DNA from 3 places in the Nisaea sp. genome. Region 2 is predicted to be linked to each of the others. Evidence: riboswitches for the same ligand, from Rfam matches in the RefSeq annotation. Region 2 holds a riboswitch; each other region holds the start of a gene.
The links. Region 2 has a riboswitch for cobalamin ahead of cobW (cobalamin biosynthesis protein CobW). Riboswitches for the same ligand answer to the same signal wherever they lie in the genome.
Positions count from the first base shown of each region.

Region 1: it holds a riboswitch for cobalamin, as region 2 does, so the genes downstream of both, VOI22_RS07430 (CbtB domain-containing protein) here and cobW (cobalamin biosynthesis protein CobW) in region 2, are expected to answer to the same signal.
Region 3: it holds a riboswitch for cobalamin, as region 2 does, so the genes downstream of both, VOI22_RS03865 (hypothetical protein) here and cobW (cobalamin biosynthesis protein CobW) in region 2, are expected to answer to the same signal.

Region 1 is NZ_JAXMNY010000001.1:1,563,840-1,571,645, forward strand. It holds gene VOI22_RS07420 (sarcosine oxidase subunit alpha family protein) at 1-792, shown strand, start outside; gene VOI22_RS07425 (sarcosine oxidase subunit gamma) at 785-1,393, shown strand; cobalamin riboswitch at 1,448-1,671, shown strand; gene VOI22_RS07430 (CbtB domain-containing protein) at 1,816-1,995, shown strand; gene VOI22_RS07435 (CbtA family protein) at 2,025-2,768, shown strand; gene VOI22_RS07440 (DUF1636 domain-containing protein) at 2,765-3,226, shown strand; gene VOI22_RS07445 (hypothetical protein) at 3,236-3,937, shown strand; gene VOI22_RS07450 (LysE family translocator) at 4,043-4,660, shown strand; gene VOI22_RS07455 (thioesterase family protein) at 4,666-5,160, shown strand; gene VOI22_RS07460 (SDR family NAD(P)-dependent oxidoreductase) at 5,169-5,927, shown strand; gene VOI22_RS07465 (ABC transporter substrate-binding protein) at 6,069-7,676, shown strand; gene VOI22_RS07470 (ABC transporter permease) at 7,738-7,806, shown strand, end outside.
Region 2 is NZ_JAXMNY010000005.1:106,169-113,974, forward strand. It holds gene VOI22_RS19510 (glycosyltransferase) at 1-368, opposite strand, end outside; gene VOI22_RS19515 (hypothetical protein) at 555-887, shown strand; gene VOI22_RS19520 (putative 2OG-Fe(II) oxygenase) at 1,428-2,063, shown strand; gene VOI22_RS19525 (hypothetical protein) at 2,067-2,444, opposite strand; cobalamin riboswitch at 2,562-2,790, shown strand; gene cobW (cobalamin biosynthesis protein CobW) at 2,894-3,922, shown strand; gene cobN (cobaltochelatase subunit CobN) at 3,963-7,721, shown strand; gene cobO (cob(I)yrinic acid a,c-diamide adenosyltransferase) at 7,769-7,806, shown strand, end outside.
Region 3 is NZ_JAXMNY010000001.1:814,984-822,789, reverse strand. It holds gene VOI22_RS03890 (ABC transporter ATP-binding protein) at 1-723, shown strand, start outside; gene VOI22_RS03885 (ABC transporter substrate-binding protein) at 825-2,111, shown strand; gene VOI22_RS03880 (sugar ABC transporter permease) at 2,183-3,064, shown strand; gene VOI22_RS03875 (carbohydrate ABC transporter permease) at 3,061-3,891, shown strand; gene VOI22_RS03870 (FAD-binding oxidoreductase) at 3,895-5,331, opposite strand; gene VOI22_RS03865 (hypothetical protein) at 5,394-5,660, opposite strand; cobalamin riboswitch at 5,693-5,890, opposite strand; gene VOI22_RS03860 (YaiI/YqxD family protein) at 5,927-6,364, opposite strand; gene VOI22_RS03855 (CoA transferase) at 6,457-7,692, shown strand; gene kynU (kynureninase) at 7,701-7,806, shown strand, end outside.

The sequences.
Region 1 (7,806 bases), on a different contig from region 2:
GAGCATCTGGAGCTGCATCTGCAGGTCCATTGGCCGGACCTCGACGTGAAGATCGCGTCCGTCTCCGACGATTGGGCCGCCATGGCCATTGCCGGGCCGAACAGCCGCGCCATCCTGCAGGACCTGTTCCCGCAAGTGGACCTTTCCAACGAGGGCTTCCCTTTCATGGGCGTACGCGAGACGAAACTCGGAGCCTTCCCGGCCCGGGTCTTCCGCATCAGCTTCTCGGGAGAACTGGCCTACGAGATTGCCGTGCCTGCCGGGTATGGCGAAGCCGCGTGGGAACGCTGCCTTGCCGTTGGCGAGTCGCATGGCCTTGTGCCCTACGGCCTCGAAGCGCTGAACATCCTGCGCATCGAAAAAGGCCACGTGACCGTCGCCGAAATCGACGGCCGCGTCTCCGCAGCCGACCTTGGCTTCGGCAAAATGATGAGCTCTAAGAAGCGCTTCATCGGCGACGCCCTTTCGACCCGTGAAGGCATGGACGATCTGGGCCGCCCGACGCTGGTCGGACTGACACCGGTCGACGGCAAGACGAAGATCCGCGCTGGATCGATCCTGGTGGAGGACCCGAAAACGCCGCCACCGGTGCCGAAGCTCGGCCATGTTTCCTCCACCGCCCCGATCAGCCCGAATGTCGGACATCCGATTTCGCTCGGCCTGTTGAAAGACGGTCCAAACAGGATCGGCGATACGGTCTGGGCGGTCTTCCCGCTCAAGGGCGAAGCGGTCCAGGTGAAGGTGACCAGTCCGAATGTCTATGACGTGGAAGGAGCAAGGCTCCATGGCTGACGATGTGATTCTCGCCCGCCGCTCGGCCCTCGCCGGAATTCTCGAACCAGGCGACCACGGGGCCAATCGCTTTGACGGTCCGGGTATTCACCTGACCGAGCGCACCCCGTTTTCCGTGGTGCAGGTCGAAGCTCGTGCCGATGTAATTCCATCGTTGGCTGAAGCACTGGAAACGGCCACCGGCACCGCTCCATCCCTCACACCGAACCAGAGCGCCGGAAACGGGCAGCCCCGCATCCTCGGCACAGGCACCGGAAAATGGCTGGTCATAGAGCCTGAACACCGCGATCTCGCCGCGCATCTTCGCTCGGCGCTTCCGGATAGTGTTGCGGTCATCGACCTCAGTCACGCGCGCACGATTTTTCGGTTGTCGGGACGCGACGCCCGTACGCTTTTGGCAAAAGGCTGCTCTATCGATATGCACCCGTCCGCGTTTTTGGCCGATACCAGCCGGATCACCGGAGTCTTCCACGCACCGGCCCTGATCGATTGCCGCAGCGCCGAGCCGGTGTTTGATATCTATGTGCACCGATCTTACGCAGCGCATCTGTTGGAGGCACTACAGGATGGCGCATTGGAATATGGCTGCCGCGTATCCTGAGGCATGCATTTTTTGGTCGGGACATGCATCACGCTTGTCCGAATTGACCGGGAGGGATAGTTTACGAGTGTTGGTTCCGCCGCTGTAAACATGGCGACGGATTAAAAGGGAACACGGCGAGGCGTACCCATCAGGGACCGAATCCGTGGCTGCCCCCGCAACTGTGAGCGACGAGCGACATCCGGACTGAGCCACTGGCCCCGCATGAGCGGACTGGGAAGGCAGGATGAAGCAATGACCCGCGAGCCAGGAGACCTGCCGACACCGATGCCGGCGCCCATGCGGCGGCATCAATGACAACGTCGGGGTGAGCGTATTGCCAAATTGGCGGCCGGAAGCCGCCGCTTGGTTCTCTCGCCTCTGAACAAGCCCGGATACAGCTCTGAGGGCCGTATCCGGATCGTTTTTGATCGGAGGAACACATGACTTCAGCAGTTCAGAAATCCACATCTCTCACCGCCAGCCAATCCACCAAGATGGTGGCGGTCTTTGCGCTTCTGGCCGGCCTCGGCATCGTCTACCTGACCGGTTTTGCCAATGCCACCGCCCTGCACAACACAGCTCACGACACCCGTCACAGCATGGCCTTCCCTTGCCACTAAGCCTTTGGCACGAAGGAACTGCGATGCTCATGAAATTCATAAAGTCGGCGCTCGTCGCCGGCTTCGCCGCGGGGATTCTGGTCGCAGCGCTTCAGGCAGTGACAACAACGCCCCTGATTCTTGAGGCCGAACGTTACGAAGGCGGCATGGCCAGTGCGGGCGAAATTCTCGTTGCGCATTTCGCCAAAAACCAGTCGGACGCGTTTGTGCATCTCGCGCATGGAACAGAAGCGCACGGCGCCAAGGAAACCTGGGCTCCGGAAGACGGACTGGAGCGGACGCTCTCGACCTCGATCGCGACAATCGGCACGACCTTCGGGTTTGCCCTGGTCCTGCTCGCGGCCATGGTTCTCAGCAATGCGACGATCACTGCCCGTACTGGCCTGATCTGGGGTGCGGCAGCCTTTGCCGCCACCGGCCTTGCACCGGCCCTCGGTCTCAGCCCGGAACTTCCGGGCGCGGCCGCCGCAGTCCTAGAGGACCGGCAAATCTGGTGGATCGGCACGGCCCTGGCCACAGCCGTCGGCCTGTTCCTGGCACTGCGTGTCTCCACGCCGCTGGCAATCGTCGCGGGTCTGGTCCTGATCGCGATCCCGCATGTGATCGGCGCCCCGCACCCGGACGATTATATCAGCGACGTGCCGTCGGAGCTGTCCGGCCATTTCGCCGCCGCTTCCCTTGTAGTGCACGCCGTGACCTGGGCGGCAACCGGCTGCATCGCCGGTTTTGTCTGGGAGCGTTCCGGCACTCCCGAAGCAGCAGCCGCGGCGTGAGCGAACAATCATTTGCGGACGACGATTCTCGTCGTCCGCTTCATCCCGTTACCATCGATATCTGTACCGCCTGCCGCCACTCCGAGGATCCGGCAGGCGATGGGCGCGTCCTGCTCGAGCGGGTCGAAGCACTCTGTGCCGACGAGGACGGAATCACCGTCCGCCCGATCGAATGCATGGCCGTATGCGACCGCCAGGTCACCGTCGCGCTCAGAGGGCCCGGCCTCTGGAGCTATGTGCTGGGCGACGTCAATGCCGAGCATGACGGCGCCGAACTGGTAGCCGCGGCGCGCGCTGTCGCCGCCGCCCCGCACGGGGTTCCCAAACTGCGCGACAGACCGCCGGTTTTCCGCAAGGGTGTGATCTGCCGGCTTTTGCCGCCGCCGGATCATGACGAAAACAAGACACAAGACAGCAGCGCCGCGGACCAGGTTCCGGCCCCAGACCAGTTAAGTTAAGAGGATCGAATGACCGGAATTCTGCTGCTTGGCTTCCTGATCGGAATGCAGCACGCCTTTGAAGCGGACCATGTCGCGGCCGTTTCCAGCATGGTCACCTCGGGCACCTCGGTGCGCCGCGCGGTGCACCATGGCCTCGCTTGGGGGCTGGGTCACTCGCTGATCCTCGGCGCCGTCACCGGGTTGATGATCGGCTTTGGCCTCAGCGTCAGCGAGGAATGGAGCACGATCTTCGAGTTCGGTGTCGGCATTTTGCTTGTGATCCTCGGCGCCCGTGTCCTGCTGCGCCTCTGGCGTGAAGGAGGTGCCTGGCGCGTCCATCGGCACTCCGACGGCAAGGCTCACGTCCATTTCGTCACCGCCGAGAGCGAACAGACTGCGCATGGCCCGGCAGAACATGCTCACCGGCGCGGCCTGCCGCTCGGCACAATCTCCATCGGCATGGTGCATGGTCTGGCCGGCTCGGGCTCGATCCTGATGATGACGGCAGTCGGCCTCGACGCGCCGTCCGATGCCATCCTCTATGTCATTCTGTTCGGCATCGGCAGCATGAGTGGCATGGGCATTCTCTCCGCCATCATCGCCCTGCCGCTGCACTGGACAAGCAAAAGCCTGAAGACAGGCAATCTGGCCATCCAGGGTTTCATCGGGCTGATCGCCATCGTTATCGGCATCACCATTGCGGCTGAGAATGCCAGCGCCCTGATGTAGTCTTCGAAAGTGGCTGGTTAGGCTTCACACAGTTTCTGAATTAGCTGCTGGATCATGCCGCACCGGCGCAGCTAGGCTCTTTCTTCAACGTGGGAGGCGCACGCCATGATCGACCAAATCCTCGTCATTCTCGGCATCACACTGCTCGTCATGATCAGTCCGGGTCCGGATATGGTGATCGTGATGCGCAATACCGTTATCGGTGGACGCGTTGGCGGACTGCAATCCTCACTCGGTGTGCTGGCCGGCAACATGGTCCACATCACCTATTGCGCCATCGGGATCGGCTGGCTCATCTCCGAAAGCATCCTCGCCTTCAGCATTCTGAAATATGCCGGCGCCGCCTACCTGATCTATATCGGCGTGATGAGCTTCCGCGCCAGGGACATGGCTCTCTCAACGGCGGACGCCGGGCTGCAAAAGAACGCAGCCAGGAGCTGGTTCCTGCAAGGCTTCCTGAACAACATCCTTAACCCGAAGGGTACGCTCTTCTATCTCGGCGTCTTCACCATGGTGATCACGCCACAGACCTCGACCGCGACCACCCTGCTGCTGGTTCTGATCATGATGTCGGTCAGCGCCCTGTTCTGGGTGTTCTTCGTTTTCACGCTAGACAGCACTATCGTTCGGAATGTGCTTGAACGCGGCCAGAGGATCGTCAACCGGGTGTTCGGCGGGCTGCTGATCTTCCTTGGCATCCGCGTCGCCCTGATGGAGCGTTAACCAGAATGAGCTCAGTGCTTGACCAATATGGCGATCTCGCACGCTTTGCCGTCACCGACGATCTGAAGCAGCGGTTTCACATTTCCGACGACTGGCATTTCGCCGTCCAGAAACTGGTCGAGTGGCGGGACTGCGATGCTTTCGCCCATGTGAACCACACCGCCTACCTGACCTGGTACGAGAGCCTGCGGAACCTCTATTTCGAGGTCCTGGGCCATCCACGCCACGCGATGGACGTGCCAGGCCCGGTGATGAAGCATCTGGAGACCGACTATTTGCGCGGCATCGCCTACCACACGCCGATTTGCGTGACAGGTCGCGTGGTCTCCATGCGCAATACCAGCATGGTGATGACCTATGCCACATGGGATGCCAAGGGCTGCTGCAACAGTTCGACCCAGCTCTTCGTCATGGTGGTGAACGAGACGGGCGAGAAAGCGCCGATCCCCGATGCCCTGCGCGCCGCGATCATCGCGCTCGACGATCCCGAAACGGCGTGAGGCAAGCCATGTCCGCTAAAACGGTATCCTATGATTTCACCGGACGGACCCTGTTTCTGACAGGGGCCGGCGGAGGCATACCAGCGGCAATCGCAAAGCTGTTCGCAGCCTCCGGCGCCAATCTGTTCCTGACCGATCTGCATCCGGAAATCCTCGCCGTGCTTGCTGGCGAACTCGGTGACAACACCTCCCACGCGACCCATCCTCTGGATGTGTCCGACCCGGAGGCGGTCACTGCCGCCGCCAAAGCCTGCCGGGACCGGTTCGGCAAGATCGACTATGTCGTGACTGGCGCCGGGCTCTACGAGGACGGCACCGTGGACGGCATGGCAGATGAGGTCTGGCGGCGCGGCATCGCCGTTAATCTCGACGGCGTCTTCCATACAGTTCGTAGCGCCCTGCCCCATATGCCGGACGGTGGCGCGGTTGTGAATATCGCCTCGATGGCGGGACACCGGGGCAGCTTTGGCCATGCGCCCTATTCAGCCGCAAAAGGCGCTGTCCTCTCACTCACCCGCTCTCTCGCCCAGGAAGTGGCCAGCCGGAATATCCGCTGCAATGCCATATCACCGGGCCTGATCGACACGCCGATGGTACGCAGGCTCATGCAGGAGCGTGGCGGCGATATGCTGAAAATGACCCCGCTCCGAAGACTCGGAACGCCCGAAGAAGTGGCCGGGGTCGCAGCTTTCCTGTGTAGTGACAGCGCCGCCTTCCTGACGGCAGAGACCATTCATGTAAATGGCGGCCTCTATATCGCGTCGTAAGCCCCGGTCAGACCGCAGATTTGCTGCACTGCATTTAACAAGTGTTTGAGATCACTGTCGCCACAGTCTAGGTTGACCGCCTACGATCCATTCTGGATCGTGAAAAGAAACCAATAAAAACGCAACTTCATGAGGCTTCACATGAACGCATTTGCAAAGAGCTTCGCGGTCGCGGCATTGGCCGCATCCGTGGCGCTGCCCACATCGATCGGGCAATCGTTCGCGGCCACCCCGGCGGACACCCTCGTCGTGGCTAACCGCATCGACGATATCGTCTCGCTCGATCCGGCTGAAATCTTCGAGTTCGCCGGCGGCGACCTAGCCAACAACGTGTACGATACGCTGGTTACCTTCGATCCGGCCAAGCTGACCGACGGCTACAAGCCCGGCCTGGCGGAAAGCTGGACCGTAAGCGCGGACGGCAAGACCTACACCTTCAAGATGCGCCCGGGTGTCAAGTTCCACTCCGGCAATCCGGTGACGGCGAAAGACGCGGCCTTCTCGCTGCAGCGCGCGGTCATCCTGAACAAGACGCCGTCCTTCATCCTGACCCAGTTCGGTTTCACCGCCGACAACGTCAAGGAGAAGATCAAGGCGACCGACGACATGACCCTGGTCATGGAGACGGACAAAAAATACGCGACCTCCTTCGTCCTGAACTGCCTCAGCGCCACAATCGGCAGCATTGTCGATATGAAAACGGCAATGGAACATGAAGCCGATGGCGACATGGGCTACGAGTGGCTGAAGACCCATTCCGCCGGCTCAGGCGCCTATTCCCTGCGCGGCTGGAAGCCGAATGAGAACTACGTCCTCGAGGTCAACGAAAACTACTGGCGCGGCGCGGCCGACATGAAGCGCGTCTTCATGCGTCACATTCCGGAATCCGCCACACAGCGCCTGCTGCTGGAAAAAGGTGACATCGACGTTGCCCGTAACCTCTCCCCCGACGACATTGCCGGCCTTTCCGGCAGTGGCGATGTAAAGGTCGAGGAAGATCTCCGCGGCCGCATCATGTACTTCTCTCTGAACCAGGACATTCCGACCCTGGCGAAGCCGAAGGTGCAGGAAGCGTTCAAATACCTCGTCGATTATGAAGGCATGGCCAACACCTTCCTGCGCGGCCAGTACACCGTGCATCAGGCCTTCCTGCCTCTGACCTATCTCGGCGAGTTGAAAGACAAGCCCTACAGCCAGAACATCGAGAAGGCGAAGGCCTTGCTCGCGGAAGCGGGTGAAGCGGACGGCTTCGAGGTCAAGATCTTCGTGCGTAACGCTCAGGAACGTCTGGAAATCGCCCAGTCCCTGCAGAACATCTTCGCCAAGGTCGGTATCAAGGCAACCCTTGAAGTCGGAACCGGCAAACAGATCCTCGGCGCCTATCGTGCCCGTAAACACGAGATCTATCTCGGTGCCTGGGGCCCGGACTATCCGGATCCGCACACCAACGCCGATACCTTCGCGCATAACCCGGACAACGCGTTCGAAGCGAAGAACACCGGCAAGCTGGCATGGCGGAATGCCTGGGACATCCCCGCGATGACCAAGGAAACCGAAGCCGCCGTTCAGGAAAGCGACCGCGACACCCGGGCCGAGATGTACCGCAAGATCCAGGCGGACCATCAGAAGACCAGCCCGTTCGTCGTCATGCTGCAGAAAATCGAGCAGACCGGCTTGCGCAAGAATGTCACCGGCTTCTATACCGGCAGCGCCGTGTCCAGCGTCTACTATTGGACTGTGAAGAAGTAACCTTCCGGGATAAAGCTGCCGTATGGCACTGAACACATCACATGCGACAGGGAGAGGAGCGATGCTCCTCTCCCCGCGTTTTTTGCGGTCCGTTCTGAAGACGGTGGCAACCATCGCCGTCACCTTTGTC
Region 2 (7,806 bases):
ATTGCTGGATTGACGGCGTCGAACCAGTAGTTGACTTCGCTGATGTGGTCCGCGTCCGCACAGAGAAAGTATTGATCTGGATCGCTACATACTCCCCGGTCACCAACCATGAATGGATTGTCCTGCATCCAGCTGAGTGTTTTGACCCGCTGGAAATGCTTTAAAGTATCCATGGTCATGTTCATGAGCAGGCGAAACCGGATCATTTCCTTAAACCCGATATTACGCTCGTATTCGGGAAGGGTTTTTCCGATGACGTTAATTCCGGCCCTCTCCAGCCCGCTCCAGAAATCTTGGGCGACTACCGAGGGAAAGCCTGAAAGGGCATGATAAGTGATAAGAATTTTTTTCAAATTCAGAGGAGACATCAGTGCATCCGGCAGGTGGGAAATTTTCGAAAAAAGATTGAAATGATACCCGGAATATCGGCTTATCAAAATGCAAAAAGTTCACTTTTTAGTTGAGCTCACTCATATTTCGATTGTCCCGTTATTCAATGCGTAAAGGTTAATCAATTTAAGCGCTATACAAAATGCGTGAAAAACCATCAATTCATGACCTATCCTATCGATTATTTGCGAACGGTGATTGCGCCTGGCGACCGGACGGAAGCGCGCCTGCTGCTGAGCGAACGGGCATTGGCGGCATCTAAGGTCTGGACTGGCCCCAGTGCCGGAATTGCGCCGCGCCCTACTCTCCGCTCCGCCAACGCGGGCCCGCTCAACGGCGGCGATGCGCTGAAACAAAACGGCATGACGTCAGCCGGGAGTCTGCATGTTATCGATCTGCCGCACGGCCTTGTCATCCTGGTCAGCAAAATCCGCGCCTTTGGCAATGAAGGGCAAGGTAATGCCCGGAGTCAAACTTTCCAGTCACAGCAACGTTGAAGCACGCTTTCCGCTGGCCTGTGCTCTGGAAGGAATGGAACAACGGGGTACGGCCATAATGCGCTGCCGGACAAGCCAAATCCTTGCCCCGGAGGATGTTCTCGGTGCGGGCCAGCGTGGTTTTTCCGCCAGCTCATGTCAGACAGCCGTTCGACAGGTATGCGAAGAATTTCGCCACACCTGAACAAACGCCTCAACTAAACGGCACCGAAAACGCTGCGGCGACTGGGGCTCGCCTGCTGCGCGGTGACAGAACAACCGGTGCGAGCCGCTCTCGAGCCGGAACCCGGCGAAACTCCATGGATCGGCCCGGACGGAGCTCACACCTACGAACCGGCTTTGCTCGAGCAGTGAGCAGAAAATACCGGATTGCGGCGGCGGGCCCATAAGCGTGGGGCCAAGCGGGAAGGCGCCGGACGGTCTCTCACCGCTTTTCTTCCCGGCCTTCACAAAACTACGACAAACCGGTGTTTGACCGAGCGTCGCCCTGGCATGCTATGGAAGTAGCCGGACACGGACGTGATTGCAGGGGGCTGGCCGATGGAACTGAAGTTCGATTCCCGCACGGATATTCTCGAGGTTTTCCCGACCCGGTTGTTCATGTTCGCCATCGAAGGCAGCGCGCCGCTCAATGACGCGCTGAAAGCCGCCGTTCTGACCCGTGAGGCATCAGGCGAGCAGAATGCCGGTGGCGTTATCGGCGGCTGGCGATCCGGCGGGAATCTATTCGACTGGCAGGACAAGGGCATCGACACCATCCGGCAAACCGCCCTCGGCGCCGTCCAGACTGTGGTGCCGCAGATCGCCGGAGGTGACTGCACATTCAACGCCCGGCTCTCTGGCTCGGCGACGGTGCTGCGCTACGGCGCCTATGAAAAAAGCCATCTCAAACCGGGACATCACCTGACGATGATCTATACGGTCGAGGCCGGCGACACACCCAACGCCGACGCACCCGAGAGCGGGACTATCGAGATCGACGACCCCCGTGGTGCCGCCAGTCTAGCAGGATTACCCATTGATCCTGTTGGCAGCCCCATGCTGGTCGCTCCCAAGAATGGCCAGCTCACCGTTTTCCCGAGCTGGCTCACTTTCCGCACGAACCCTTATTACGGAGATGGCGAGCGGGTTACGCTCACAATCTCGGCGGAAATCCTGAGCCTCAAACGGTCCTGATTTTCAGACGGAAATATTAACCAGGGAGCCACGCTGGAGGTCTTCGGCAAGGGCAACCCGTTCGGCTCCCTCCGCCTCGGACAAAGCCCGGCGGCGCTGGTCAGCCCGGTCGGAGGCGGCGGCAGCGGCGCTTTGTGCATCGCTCAACTCGGCCTCGCGCCGGGCGACGGCATCCTCTGCGGAGCGCAGCTCGGACTGGGCTTGCGACACGGCAGCGCTTTGCTGGCCGGACGTTCCCAGAACCGTGGTTGCGGCAACCGCCGCACTGTTTTCCGCCGCAACAGGTGCGCCGGATTCCGTGGGCGAGCTTGTCTGTCCCGTTCCATTGCGGTTCAGGGTGCTGAGTTGAGGCGCTATCGAAGCCGTCGCTGTGATGGCCATTTCTGGATGTCCGGTTCCGGCCCGCCGGGGCGGGGCTTCCCTTCGATATAGTCATGAATGTAGCCGATTTCAGCCTCTCCGTCGACGCGCTCCCTTGACACTGCCCCCACGCCGTCCGACAACGGTTTTGCTTACGGTTCCCGCCCTTTCATTCGGAGGGGGGATCAAAAGGGAACGCGGTCGGTTCGGCGTGTCTGCCGGATCAAGCCGCGGCTGCCCCCGCAACTGTAGCCGGCGAGCGGTCTGTCCCGAAGCCACTGGACGCAGGATTTCCTGCATCCGGGAAGGCGGACAGAACGTTATGACCCGGCGAGCCAGGAGACCTGCCGTCAGCATCGTCGCCCGCCTTGATCCGGGGTGTGATCAGGGCACGGTCTTCCGTTCGGTGACGAGAGCGCAACGCACCGGTCCAAGGCATAATGTCGTGGAAGGCCCAGGAGACAGAAGACATGACAGAGAAGATCCCCGCCACCGTCATCACCGGCTTTCTCGGCGCCGGCAAGACCAGCCTGATCCGGTATCTGGTCGAAAATAACGGCGGCCGCCGCTTCGCCTTCATCATCAACGAATTTGGCGATCTCGGCGTCGACCGGGAACTGCTGACCGGCTGCGGCATCGAAGGCTGCAGCGAGGACGATGTGGTGGAGCTCGCCAACGGCTGCATCTGCTGCACCGTGGCGGACGATTTCCTGCCCGCCATCGAAGCCATCCTGGCACGGCCGGAACGCCCGGATCACATCATCATCGAGACCTCCGGCCTTGCCCTGCCAAAGCCGCTGGTGAAAGCTTTCGCCTGGCCGGAAGTGCGGACCCGCATCACTGTCGACGGCGTGGTCACCGTGATCGACGCGGCCGCCGTTTCCGAAGGCCGCTTCGCCGACGATCACGACGCAGTGCAGGACCAGCGCACGGCAGACGAATCCCTCGATCATGAAAGCCCGCTGGAGGAGTTGTTCGAGGAACAGCTTCAGTGCGCCGACATGGTGGTGCTGAACAAGACCGACCTGCTGGACGACGCCGGGCTTGCCAAGGTTCGGGAAGCCGTTGCGCCCTATCTCCGGAGCGCGGTGAAGACCGTCACCAGCGCCCATGGCCAGCTCGGCGCGGACGTGCTGCTCGGCCTTGGCGCGGCAGCGGAAGACGATCTCGACAGCCGCCCTTCGCATCATGACGACGGGCACGAGCACGACCACGAGGATTTCGACAGCTTCGTCATGCCGCTCGGCGTGATCGAAGACGCCGACGCGCTCGAAGAACGGATCATCGCCGCCGTCCAAAACCATGATATTCTGCGCGTAAAAGGCTTTCTCGATATTCCGGGCAAGCCGATGCGGCAGGTGATCCAGGGCGTTGGCCCGCGCATCCAGCGCTATTTCGACCGCGACTGGCAGGCAGGCGAGACCCGCGCCTCCCGGCTCGTGGTGATCGGCCATCACGGGCTCGACCGGGACGCCATCACCAGCGCCATCGCCGGGTAACACCCGCCCCGCAGACCCACCCGCATAAGGCGGAGGCTCCATGCATCTCCTCGCGGCTACTCCCGGCTCGGTCACCGACGGCAGCGAAGCCGTCGATCTCGGCCAAACGCCGGGCGACATCCTGTTCCTGAGCGCAGCGGACACCGAACTCGCCTGCCTCGCGCAAGGCTATGCACAGGTGACAGCGGGTCATGACGGCCCGTTCCCCAGCCTGCGGCTGGCGAACCTGATGCAGCTCGGACACAATCTCTCCGTCGACCTCTATGTCGAAGAGATGGTCGTCCACGCCAAGATGATCGTGGTGCGGGTGATCGGCGGCACGGGCTATTGGCCCTATGGCGTCGAGCAGCTCGCGGCCATCTGCCGGAAGAAGAAGATCCCACTCGCCTTCCTGCCCGGCGACGATCAGCCGGACCCGGAGTTGACCGGGTATGGCAGCCTCGATACCGCCGCAACACAGCGGCTCTGGCGCTACATGATCGAGGGCGGGATCGGCAATGCCGCCGAGGCCATCCGTTTCGCCACCAGCCTGATCGGAACCGAGACCGAGTGGCGCGAGCCGGCACCTCTTCCAAAGGCGGGGTACTATCTGCCGGGCCGCGCTCACCCGTCTCTGGAAGAGGTGCTGGCCGCGTCTGAACCCGGCGCGCATCCGGCGCCCATCGTCTTCTACAGGGCGCTGGTACAGGCCGGCAACACGGCTCCAGTCGATGCACTGATCGAGGCGATGCGCGCCGAGGGACTGGCCCCGGTGCCGATCTTTGTCTCCAGCCTGAAAGACCCGGTTTCCGCCGGGCTTGTGCGCGGGGCCATCGAGCAGGCGCCGCCGGGCGTGATCCTGAACGCCACCGGGTTTGCGGTTTCCAAACCGGGCGCGCCGGGTACGGAAACCCCATTCGACGGCGGCGATTGCACGGTGCTGCAGGTGATCTTCTCCGGCGGCAACCGGGAGAATTGGGAGGCCTCGACCAACGGCCTCTCCGCCCGCGACATCGCCATGAACGTGGCCCTGCCGGAGGTCGACGGACGGGTGTTGACCCGCGCCGTTTCTTTCAAGGCGGAAGCCCGGCGCGACGAAGCCACGGAATGCTCCCTCGTTACGTACGAGCCCGTCCCGGATCGCATTGCCTTCGCAGCGAGGCTCGCATCGTCATGGGCCCACCTGCGCGCAGCCACTCCGAAAGAGCGCAAGCTGGCCATCGTCCTTGCCAATTATCCGAACAAGGACGGACGGCTCGGCAACGGCGTCGGGCTGGACACCCCTGCCGGCACGGTCACCGTGCTGCGCGCACTGGCCGAGGCCGGGTATGGCGTGCGCGATATCCCGATCAACGGCGATGCCCTGATCGGCAGACTCTCCGTAGGACCGACAAACGATCTCTCCGACCGGGCCTCCCGCAAGGGCGGCGCGCTGCTGTCCCTCGAAACCTACAAGGCGGCTTTTGCACAGCTTCCGGAGACAGTCCGCACCGAGATTGAGGAACGCTGGGGGAAGCCTGAAAGCGATCCGTTCGTCTCCGGCGATGCCTTCCGGCTTTCGGTGCTCAGCCTCGGCAATGTGCTCGTCGGCATCCAGCCTGCGCGCGGCTACAATATCGACCCGACCGAGACCTATCACTCTCCGGACCTCGTCCCGCCGCACGGCTATCTCGCCTTCTATATCTGGCTACGGGAGCAGTTCGGCGCCCATGCAATCGTGCATATGGGCAAGCACGGCAACATGGAATGGCTGCCGGGTAAGTCACTGGCCCTGTCCGAGAGCTGCTATCCGGAGGCCGTGTTCGGCGCACTGCCGAACCTCTATCCCTTCATCGTCAACGATCCGGGCGAGGGAACGCAGGCGAAGCGCCGGTCTGCCGCCGTAATCATCGACCATCTGACACCGCCACTGACTCGGGCTGAAAGCTACGGCCCGCTGAAGGAACTGGAAGCGCTGGTGGACGAATATTATCAGGCCGCAGGCGTCGATCCACGCCGCCTGACGCTGTTGTCCCAGCAAATCCTGGAAAAGATGGCAACCATTGGCATCGACAAGGATCTTGGCCTCTCTGACCGGGAGGATGAAGCGGAGAAGCTGAACCGGCTGGACGGCTATCTCTGCGAGCTGAAGGAACTACAAATCCGGGACGGGCTGCATATCTTCGGTGCCGCACCGGAAGGCCGTCTGCTCGACGACCTGCTGACCGCTCTGGTCCGTGTGCCGCGCGGTAAGGGCGATGGCGGCGACGCCTCCCTGCAGCGGGCGCTGGCGCGTGACCTAGGGCTTGAGCTGGACGGCGAGCCCTTCGATCCACTGGCCGCCGACATGGGCCTGCCTTGGGAAGGAATTCGTCCGGACGCGCTTGCGGATGCCGATGAGCAGCTCTGGCGAACCCATGGCGACACGATCGAGCGGCTGGAATTGCTGGCTCACGATCTTATCGCTGGGCGCCGAGAAGCCCTGTCCCACTGGCAGCGCACCCGGACCGTACTGGAGGCCGTCGACAGCCACCTTCGCCCAACGGTCGCAAGCTGCGGCGATGCGGAACTGAAGGGCCTGCTGACCGGGCTCGACGGGCGGTTCGTTGCTCCAGGCTCCTCCGGCGCGCCGACACGCGGACGGCCGGACGTGCTGCCGACGGGCCGGAATTTCTATTCCGTCGATACCCGCGCGGTGCCGACCCCGGCCGCCTGGCAGCTCGGCTGGAAATCCGCCTGCCTGCTGCTGGAACGCTACCGGCAGGAGAATGGCGCCTGGCCGGAGCGGCTGGCGATCTCCGCCTGGGGCACCGCCAACATGCGGACCGGCGGTGACGATATAGCCCAGGCCCTCGCCCTGATGGGGGTGAAGCCGGAATGGGACGTTGCCAGTGGCCGCGTCACCGGCTTCGAGATCCTGCCCGCCTCCGTGCTCGACCGGCCGCGTGTCGATGTCACCTTCCGGGTCTCCGGCTTCTTCCGGGATGCCTTCCCGTTCCAGATAGACCTGCTGGACAGCGCCGCCCGTGCGGTTGCGACGCTGGACGAGCCCGCCGCACAGAACCCGCTCGCGGCGCGCTACAAAGCCGATGCGGACGCGTTTGAGAATGCGGGCGCCAGTCGCGAGGCGGCGGAAAAGCAGGCTGGTTATCGCGTTTTCGGCTCCAAGCCCGGCGCCTATGGCGCCGGCCTGCAGGCAATGATCGACGAGCAGCTCTGGGAAAACGAGGAAGACCTCGCCAACGCTTATGTCGCCTGGGGCGGCTATGCCTACGGTCAGGGTACCGAGGGCGAGGCCGCGCATGCGCTGTTCGAGTCGCGTCTGAAGGATGTGGAACTGGTACTGCACAACCAGGACAACCGCGAGCACGACCTTCTGGACAGTGACGATTACTACCAGTTCGAGGGCGGCATCACCGCTGCGATCCGGCATCTTTCGGGTGCCCAGCCGACGGTCTATCACAACGACCATTCCCGGCCCGAACATCCTCGTATCCGCTCGCTGGAAGAGGAAGTCGCGCGGGTCGTGCGGGCCCGGGTGGTCAATCCGAAATGGATCGCGGGCGTCATGCGGCACGGCTACAAGGGCGCCTTCGAGATGGCCGCGACCGTCGATTACATGTTCGCCTTCGCCGCCACCGCGCGCTGCGTCGGAGATCACCATTTCGATGCCGTGTTCGATGCCTATCTCGGCGATGACAAGGTCCGCACCTTCCTGGAGCGGCATAATCCGGCTGCACTGAAGGAGATGGCTGCGAAGCTCAGGGAAGCGCTGGATCGCGGGTTATGGCGTCCACGCCGGAACGCGGCCCACGAGGAATTGACGGCGCTTGCCGGTTGACCCGCACGGGTCGCCGGGCGTCATGATGGACGGCAAGAGGGAGTGAGATGATGAGCGACGAGAATATCGAGACTGGCACCGAGAT
Region 3 (7,806 bases), on a different contig from region 2:
ATCGGGCTCTCCGCTCTACTCGATCGGCGTCCCAACCAGCTTTCCGGCGGCCAGCAGCAGCGGGTCGCGCTCGGACGGGCGATCATCGCCGAAAAACCGATCTGCCTAATGGACGAGCCGCTCTCGAACCTGGACGCCAAGCTACGGCACGAGATGCGGGTGGAAATACGCGCCCTGCAGCGCAAGCTCGGCATGACCATGGTCTATGTCACCCACGATCAGGCCGAGGCAATGGGCATGGCGGACCGCATCATCCTGCTGAAGGACGGCCGGATCGAGCAAAATGCCACACCGTCGGAAACCTACCGCAAGCCTGCCACGAGTTTTGCCGGACGCTTTATCGGCACACCGCCAATGAACGTGCTGGCGCTTGACTGGAGTGGCAACGATGCACGTTTCAGCGGACAGGATGCGGGGAGCACCGCCCCCATTTTTTCCGGCAAGCCGGATATTCCCGTCTCAATCGGTATCCGGCCGGAGGAAATCAGTTTCAGTGCCGGTAGTCCATGCAGGGCCATGGTCGAGACCGTCGAATACCTTGGTGCCGACACGCTGGTCGATTGCCGCATAGGCAACGAGCGCCTGACGGTCCGCGCCCGGAATGCCGACACCCTCACAACAGGCAGCGATGTCGGCCTCTCCTGGTCGCGCGATGCCATTCACCTGTTCGAAGCCGTCTCTGGCAGGCGGCGAGACGATCTCCTGACCGGTGCCAACGCATAGCGCACGCACTGACCAGGAAATGGTGCCCGTTACACCGGGCCCCGGAGCATGCCGGGCGGGTTGCGCCCGGAAATCAGTTCAGACGAGAGGACTTGAAAGCGATGCACTTCACGAAAAAACTTGGGATCGGCGCTGTCGCGGCTGCGATGTCGCTCTCCCTCGCCGGCACGGCCCAGGCCGTCGACCTGCAGTTCTTCTTCCCCGTCGCCGTCGGCGGCAAGGCGGCGGACACGATTGAAGCCCTGACAAGCGAATATGCAGCGGCCCATCCGGACGTGAAAATCGATGCCGTCTACGCCGGCAGCTACCAGAACACCGTCACAAAGGCTTTGACGGCGGCACGCGGCGGCCAGCCTCCGCAGCTTTCCGTGATCCTCTCTGTCGACATGTTCACCCTGATTGAGGAAGACGCCATCGTTGCCTTCGACGATCTGATCAAGACCGACGAAGACAAAGCCTGGCTGAAAGCCTTCTATCCGGCCTTCATGGAAAACAGCCAGACCGGCGGCAAAACCTACGGCATTCCGTTCCAGCGCTCCACTCCGGTCATGTACTGGAACAAGGAAGCGTTCAAAAAAGCCGGTCTCGATCCGAACACCCCGCCGGCGACCTGGAAGGAACTGGTCGAGTTCGGCAAGAAGCTGACCGTCAAGGATGCCTCCGGCAACGTTACCCAGTGGGGCGTGCGTATCCCGAGCTCCGGCTTCCCCTACTGGCTGTTCCAGGGTCTGACCACCGAGAATGACGTCATTCTGGCCAACAGCGACGGCAACAAGACCAACTTCGCCGACCCGAAGGTGATCGAAGCCCTGCAGTATCTCGTCGATCTCAGCGCCAAGCATAAGGTCATGGCCCCGGGCATCATCGAGTGGGGCGCCACCCCGAAGGCCTTTTTCGAGGGCGAGTCCGCCATCATGTGGACCTCCACGGGTAACCTGACGAACGTCCGCACCAACGCGCCGTTCGATTTCGGTGTCGCCATGCTTCCGGCCAACAAGCGCCGCGGCGCGCCGACCGGTGGCGGAAACTTCTACATCTTCAAGGACTCCACGGACGATCAGAAGGCCGCTTCGCTCGACTTCATCAAGTGGATCACCGCACCGAAGCAGGCCGCCAAATGGTCCATCGCGACCGGCTATGTCGCGCCGCGTGCCGATGCCTGGGAAACCGCCGAAATGAAAGCCTATGTCGCCGACTTCCCGCCGGCACTGGTCGCCCGCAACCAGCTCGAATATGCGGTTGCCGAGCTCTCCACCTACCAGAACCAGCGCATTACGAGCATCTTCAATGACGGTCTCGAAGCCGCCATTACCGGCAAATCCTCGCCGGAAGAAGCAATGAACGATGCGCAGCAGAAGGCGGACAAGATCCTCAAGGACTACCGCTAAAACTCCGGGACCCGGCGGCGGGCCTTGGCCTGCCGCCGGTCTTTTTTCGACCACTGAAAGTACCGCGCGCCATGGGCCCCACAGCAAAAAGAACCTGGATCCAGGCCTGGCTGTTCCTCAGTCCGGCCATGATCCTGCTGATTGCCTTCACCCACTATCCGGCTGCTGTCACCCTCTTCCACAGCTTCTTCTCCACGCCGCGCGGCAAACGCCCAGCGAAGTTCGTCGGTCTCGAGAATTACCAGACGCTGATCGCGGACGACACGTTCTGGATCGTGCTGGTGAACAATCTCTGGTACGCGCTTGTCACCATCCCGCTCTCTATCGGCATAGCGATCGCCATGGCGCTCTGGGTCGACAGCAAGCTGAAGGGCCGGTCCTTCGTCCGCATGGCCTATTTCACCCCGACCGTGCTGCCGCTGATCGCTGTCGCCAATATCTGGATGTTTTTCTACACGCCCGGCTTCGGCCTGATCGACCAGATTCGTGGCGCCTTCGGATTTGCGCAGCAGAACTGGCTGGGCGATCCGGAAAGCGCGCTGAATGCCGTCATCGTGGTGACGATCTGGAAAGAAGCCGGCTTCTTCATGATTTTCTATCTGGCCGCGCTTCAGACCATCCCTGCATCGCTCCGGGAAGCTGCCGCCATAGAAGGCGCCGGGCGCTGGTACTTCTTCCGCCGCATCACCTTCCCGCTGCTGATGCCGACCACCCTGTTCGTCTCGGTGAACGCCATCATCAACTCGTTCCGGCTGGTCGATCATATCTTCATCATGACGGAAGGCGGCCCGGACAATGCCAGCTCTCTGCTGCTGTTCTACATCTATGAGACTGCATTCCGGTTCTGGGACACAGCCTATGCCTCGACCCTGACAGTCGTCCTGCTGCTGATCCTGTTCGCCGTGGCCATAGGCCAGTTCCTGCTTCTCGACAAACGGGTGCATTACCGATGAGCGCCGCCAGAGCCTTCCGCTTGGACTATGACCGGGCGCTGAACACAACAGCCGCATGGGCACTCGCCCTCGTCTGGTTCGCCCCGCTGATCTACGCCGTTTGGACAGCGTTTCACCCGACCGAATTCTCCACCCGGTTCGTGCTGACAGCGCCACTGACGCTGAAGAATTTCGTCGCGGCCTGGAACGCCGCGCCATTCGCCCGCTATTTCCTCAATACGGTGTTGTTGGTGACGTCGATCCTGATCGGCCAGTTCGTGCTCTGCACCCTTGCGGCCTTCGCCTTCGCCCGGTTCGATTTTCGCGGGCGGGACACCGTCTTCGTGCTGGTTCTGCTGCAGCTTCTGGTGATGCCGGATATTCTGATTGTCGAGAATTACCGGACCATGCGGTTTCTCGGTCTGGTCGACACCATCATCGCCATCGGCCTGCCTTATATGGCATCCGGCTTCGGGATCTTCCTGCTGCGCCAGACCTTCAAGACCATCCCTAAAGAGCTGGACGACGCGGCAAGGGTCGAGGGTGCCGGGTTCTTCACCATTCTGATGAAAGTCTATGTGCCACTGGCCAAGCCGACCTACCTCGCCTACGGGCTGGTCTCGGTCAGCCATCACTGGAACAACTTCCTGTGGCCGTTGATCATCACCAACTCGGTAGACACACGCCCGGTGACGGTTGGCCTCAGCGTCTTTTCATCGACCGATCAGGGCATCGACTGGGCCGTCATCACCGCCGCAACGCTGATGACCTCCGGCCCGCTGCTGATTGCCTTCCTGCTGTTCCAGCGGCAATTCGTTCAGAGTTTCATGCGGGCCGGGATCAAGTAGGGGTCAGGGCACAACCTTGCCCGGATTCATGATCCCTTTCGGATCGATCGCCTTCTTGACCGCCTGCATCAGTGCAATTTTCGAGGGCGAGCCGTATTTGATCAGATACGGAAGCTTTTCCGAGCCGATGCCGTGCTCGGCGGAGATGCTGCCGCCAAGCGCGACCGTGCTTTCGTACATGCGCTCGGAGAGACCGGGGCGCTTAACCTCCCACTCCTCGTCGCTCATGCTTGCCGGCTTACGGGCCGTGTAATGGATATTGCCGTCCCCCATATGGCCGAAGCAGTTGAAAGTCAGACCCGGCACATACGCGCTTAACGCGGCCTGCGACTGATCGATGAAGGTCGCCACCTTGGAAACAGGGACCGAGATATCGCCGGCCATACGCGGGCGACCGTCGCGACGCCCGGCTTCTGCCTGCTCTTCCCGAATCCGCCACAAATCCCGGCGCTGCCCTTCGCTCTCGGCGATTACACCGTCAGTCACCCAGCCTTTCTCCATAGCGTCTTCGAAGATCGCTTCCAGCTTGGCGCGGAGATCATCCAGCGGGGACGGTGTTGCCATCTCCAGCAGCACGTACCAGGGAGACGCAGCGGACAGCGGATCGGTGATCCCCTCAATTTGCTTCACGACCAAGTCGAAAGCGGCACGCGGCATAATCTCGAATGCGAGGATCGTGTCGCCGGACAGCTCTCGCGCGCTCGCCAGAAGATGCTGTGCCTCATGCGGAGATGGTACTGCCAGCATCGCGGTCTCACGCACGCGCGGCAGCGGCATCAAACGGAAAGCCGCAGCAGTGACGATCCCCAATGTGCCTTCGGCGCCAATGAACATCTGCTTCATGTCATAGCCGGTATTGTTCTTGCGCAGCGTTTCCAGCCCGTCGAACACGGAGCCGTCCGGCAGCACGGCCTCGATACCGAGGATCTGCTCCCGGGTATTGCCGTATTTGATCGTGTTGTTGCCACCGGCATTGGTGGAGAGCGTGCCGCCAATCGTGCTGGAGCCTTCCGACGAGAGCGAGAGCGGGAACAGCCGCCCCGCGTCCGCGGCAACCGCCTGCATGTTCTGGATCACGCACCCGGCTTCCGCGATCATCGCGTAATTCTCGGGATCGAGGGAACGCACGGCCGTGAGCCGGTCAGTCGAGACAACGATGGTCGGACGCGGCTCGGTCGGGATCGAGCCGATGGCAAGGCCGGTATTGCCGCCCTGGGGCACGATGGCGATCTCCGCCTTCGCCGCCGCACGCACAACCGCCGCCGTTTCCTCCGTCGAGGCCGGGCGGGCAACGCCGAGAGCGTCGCCGGTCGGCGTGCCGCGCCAGTCGGTACGGTATTTCAGCGTGTCGTTCGAATCTTCCAGCCAGCCCTTCGGCCCCAGAATGGACCGGATTTCCGTAAGCGCGGCATCGATGGACTGGGGCGTCTGATCGTTCACCCACTCTCTCCCGTTGAGATGATTTCAGGCGGGAGGCTATCAGCGAACAAGGAAAGCGCCAATCAGACGGGTAATCTGTTTATGGAAATTCTCTCGGTCAGTTCCAGACGCTGTGCGGCACCGAACAGCGCTCCAATGCGCCGCGCCGCCTCCTGCATGCCGCCGTCGAAATCCTCTTTCGAGGTCTCGGCCCGCACCATGGAGAGGGATTGCGAGAGGGTTTTGTCATCCTCGGCAACGCTCAGAAGCGTCAGGATCAGGGTTGCCAGCTCACGATCCGGCTCTTTTTCCGAATCGTCGGGGAGAGTTTGGGCGAATAATCGGGACATCTAAACCTCCTCCGGTACACCCCGCCCGGGTTAAAAATGGACACAGCGTTGGCAGGTTTCCTGACTCCCGGCTCTTCGATCCGCGCCGCCTTCCCAGCCCATCAGGGCCAGTGGCATACCGGTCGGATCTTGCCGGTTACAGTTGCGGGGGCAGTCCCGGACTTGCGGCGATAAAGCCGCGCACCGGATTCCCTTTTGTCCCGAAGGACACCAACGCTGAAAGGCTCGTCTTTGCGGCCTGCTGTGTCAAGGCAGCAGGCGGAAAATCACTCGCGGATCAGCCGTTCCAGCTCACGAATGAAGGTTTCCCGGTCTCTTTTGGAAAAGGCGCCACCACCACCGGAGACTTCCCCCATGGCACGGAGGTCGGACATCAGGTCCCGCATCGCCATAGCCATGCCGATTCCCGCCTCGGTGAACTCCTTGCCGGAATGGCCGATTGCCTTCGCGCCGCTCTCGATCACCCGGTGCGCCAGAGGAATATCGCCGGTGATGACGATATCGCCCGCCGCCACCTTGCCCACGATCCAGTCATCCGCCGCATCGAACTTGTCGGAGACGAGAATGTTCTGAACATTCGCCCGGTCGCCGGTCCGGAAACCGCGATTGCTCACCACGTAAACCTTGATGTCGTGCCGATCGGCAATCGACAGGATCTCGTTTTTCACCGGGCAGGCATCAGCGTCGACATAGACAGACTTCATTGCGTGCTTTGCCCCTTTTGCAGACGAACAACCATGCTAGGTTCCGAGCCCAACCTGATCGCATTCAACATTAAGCTGGCCAAGAAACACGGATGTACACGGTCCTTCAAGATTTGACAGTCGTCGAGGGTGCATCTTTCATCGCCGCCCCCTCCTGTACCCTTAACATGCTGCAGATGGGCGCGACGGTCATCCGCTTCGATGCCATCGGCGGTGGCCTCGATTACCGGCGTTGGCCGAAGGCCCCAAACGGCGCCAGCCTTTACTGGGAGGGCCTGAACAAGGGCAAGAAGTCGGTGGCGCTGGATCTGCGCAATCCGGCAGGCCGGGAGCTTGCTCTGCAGCTTGCAACCGCCCCCGGTGAAGGGCGCGGCCTGTTCGTCACCAACTACCCAGTCGCCGGCTTCCTATCGCATGAGGCATTGAAAGCACGGCGCGAGGATATCATCACAGTCCGTATCATGGGCTGGGCGGACGGCACGCAAGGTGTCGACTACACGGCCAATGCCGGTGCCGGCTTCCCGCTGATGACCGGAGAGCCCGGTCCGGTCGGCGAGAAGCGACCGGTAAACCATGTGCTGCCTGCCTGGGACCTGATCGCCGGTGCCAACGCGGCTTTCGCCATGCTGGCCGCCGAGCGGGAGCGCCAGAAAACGGGTCAAGGCGCCGAAATCCGCCTTCCGCTTGGCGATGTCGCGCTCACTACTCTCGGCACCCTCGGTCAGGTCGCCGAAGTGATGACGAAGGAAGAAGACCGGCCAAGCTACGGCAATGACGTGTTCGGCGCCTTCGGGCGGGACTTCCGGACCAGCGACGGCCACTACATCATGCTCATCGCCCTTTCGCCCCGGCAATGGACCGGCTTGCTGACATCCCTCGGCATTGAAGCGGAAATCGCAACCATCGAGGCGGAGACCGGCGTGAGTTTCGCCAAGGATGAAGGGCTGCGCTTCGAATACAGGGAGAAGATCAATCCTGTCGTCGAGCGGGCCGTCGCGGCGGAGATGCTGGATGCCCTCGCGCCGCGCTTCAAGCAGAACGGAGTCTGCTGGGAGCCATATCGCACAGTGCGCGAAGCTGTCGCGAGCGAGCGCTTCCGGGAAATGGGCAAGCCCTATAGCACCGTCACCCACGGCAGCGGCCTGACTTATCCGACTTCCGACACGCCGATTGATTTTTACGGACAGGCCTCCGAGGTTCCGACACCGGCACCGCAGTTGGGACAGCACACGGATGAGGTTCTGGCGGATTTTCTCGGCCTCGACAGCGGCGCCATCGGGCGGTTGCACGATGAAGGCATCGTCGCCGGCCCCGATCACACAAGCTGAGCCGCACCATGACACACTCGAAAATGACCCGGGAAGATTTCGCGGCCTTCGATGCCGCCGATCCCCTCGCCTCGTTCCGCGCGGAATTCGAGCTGCCGGAAGATGTGATCTACC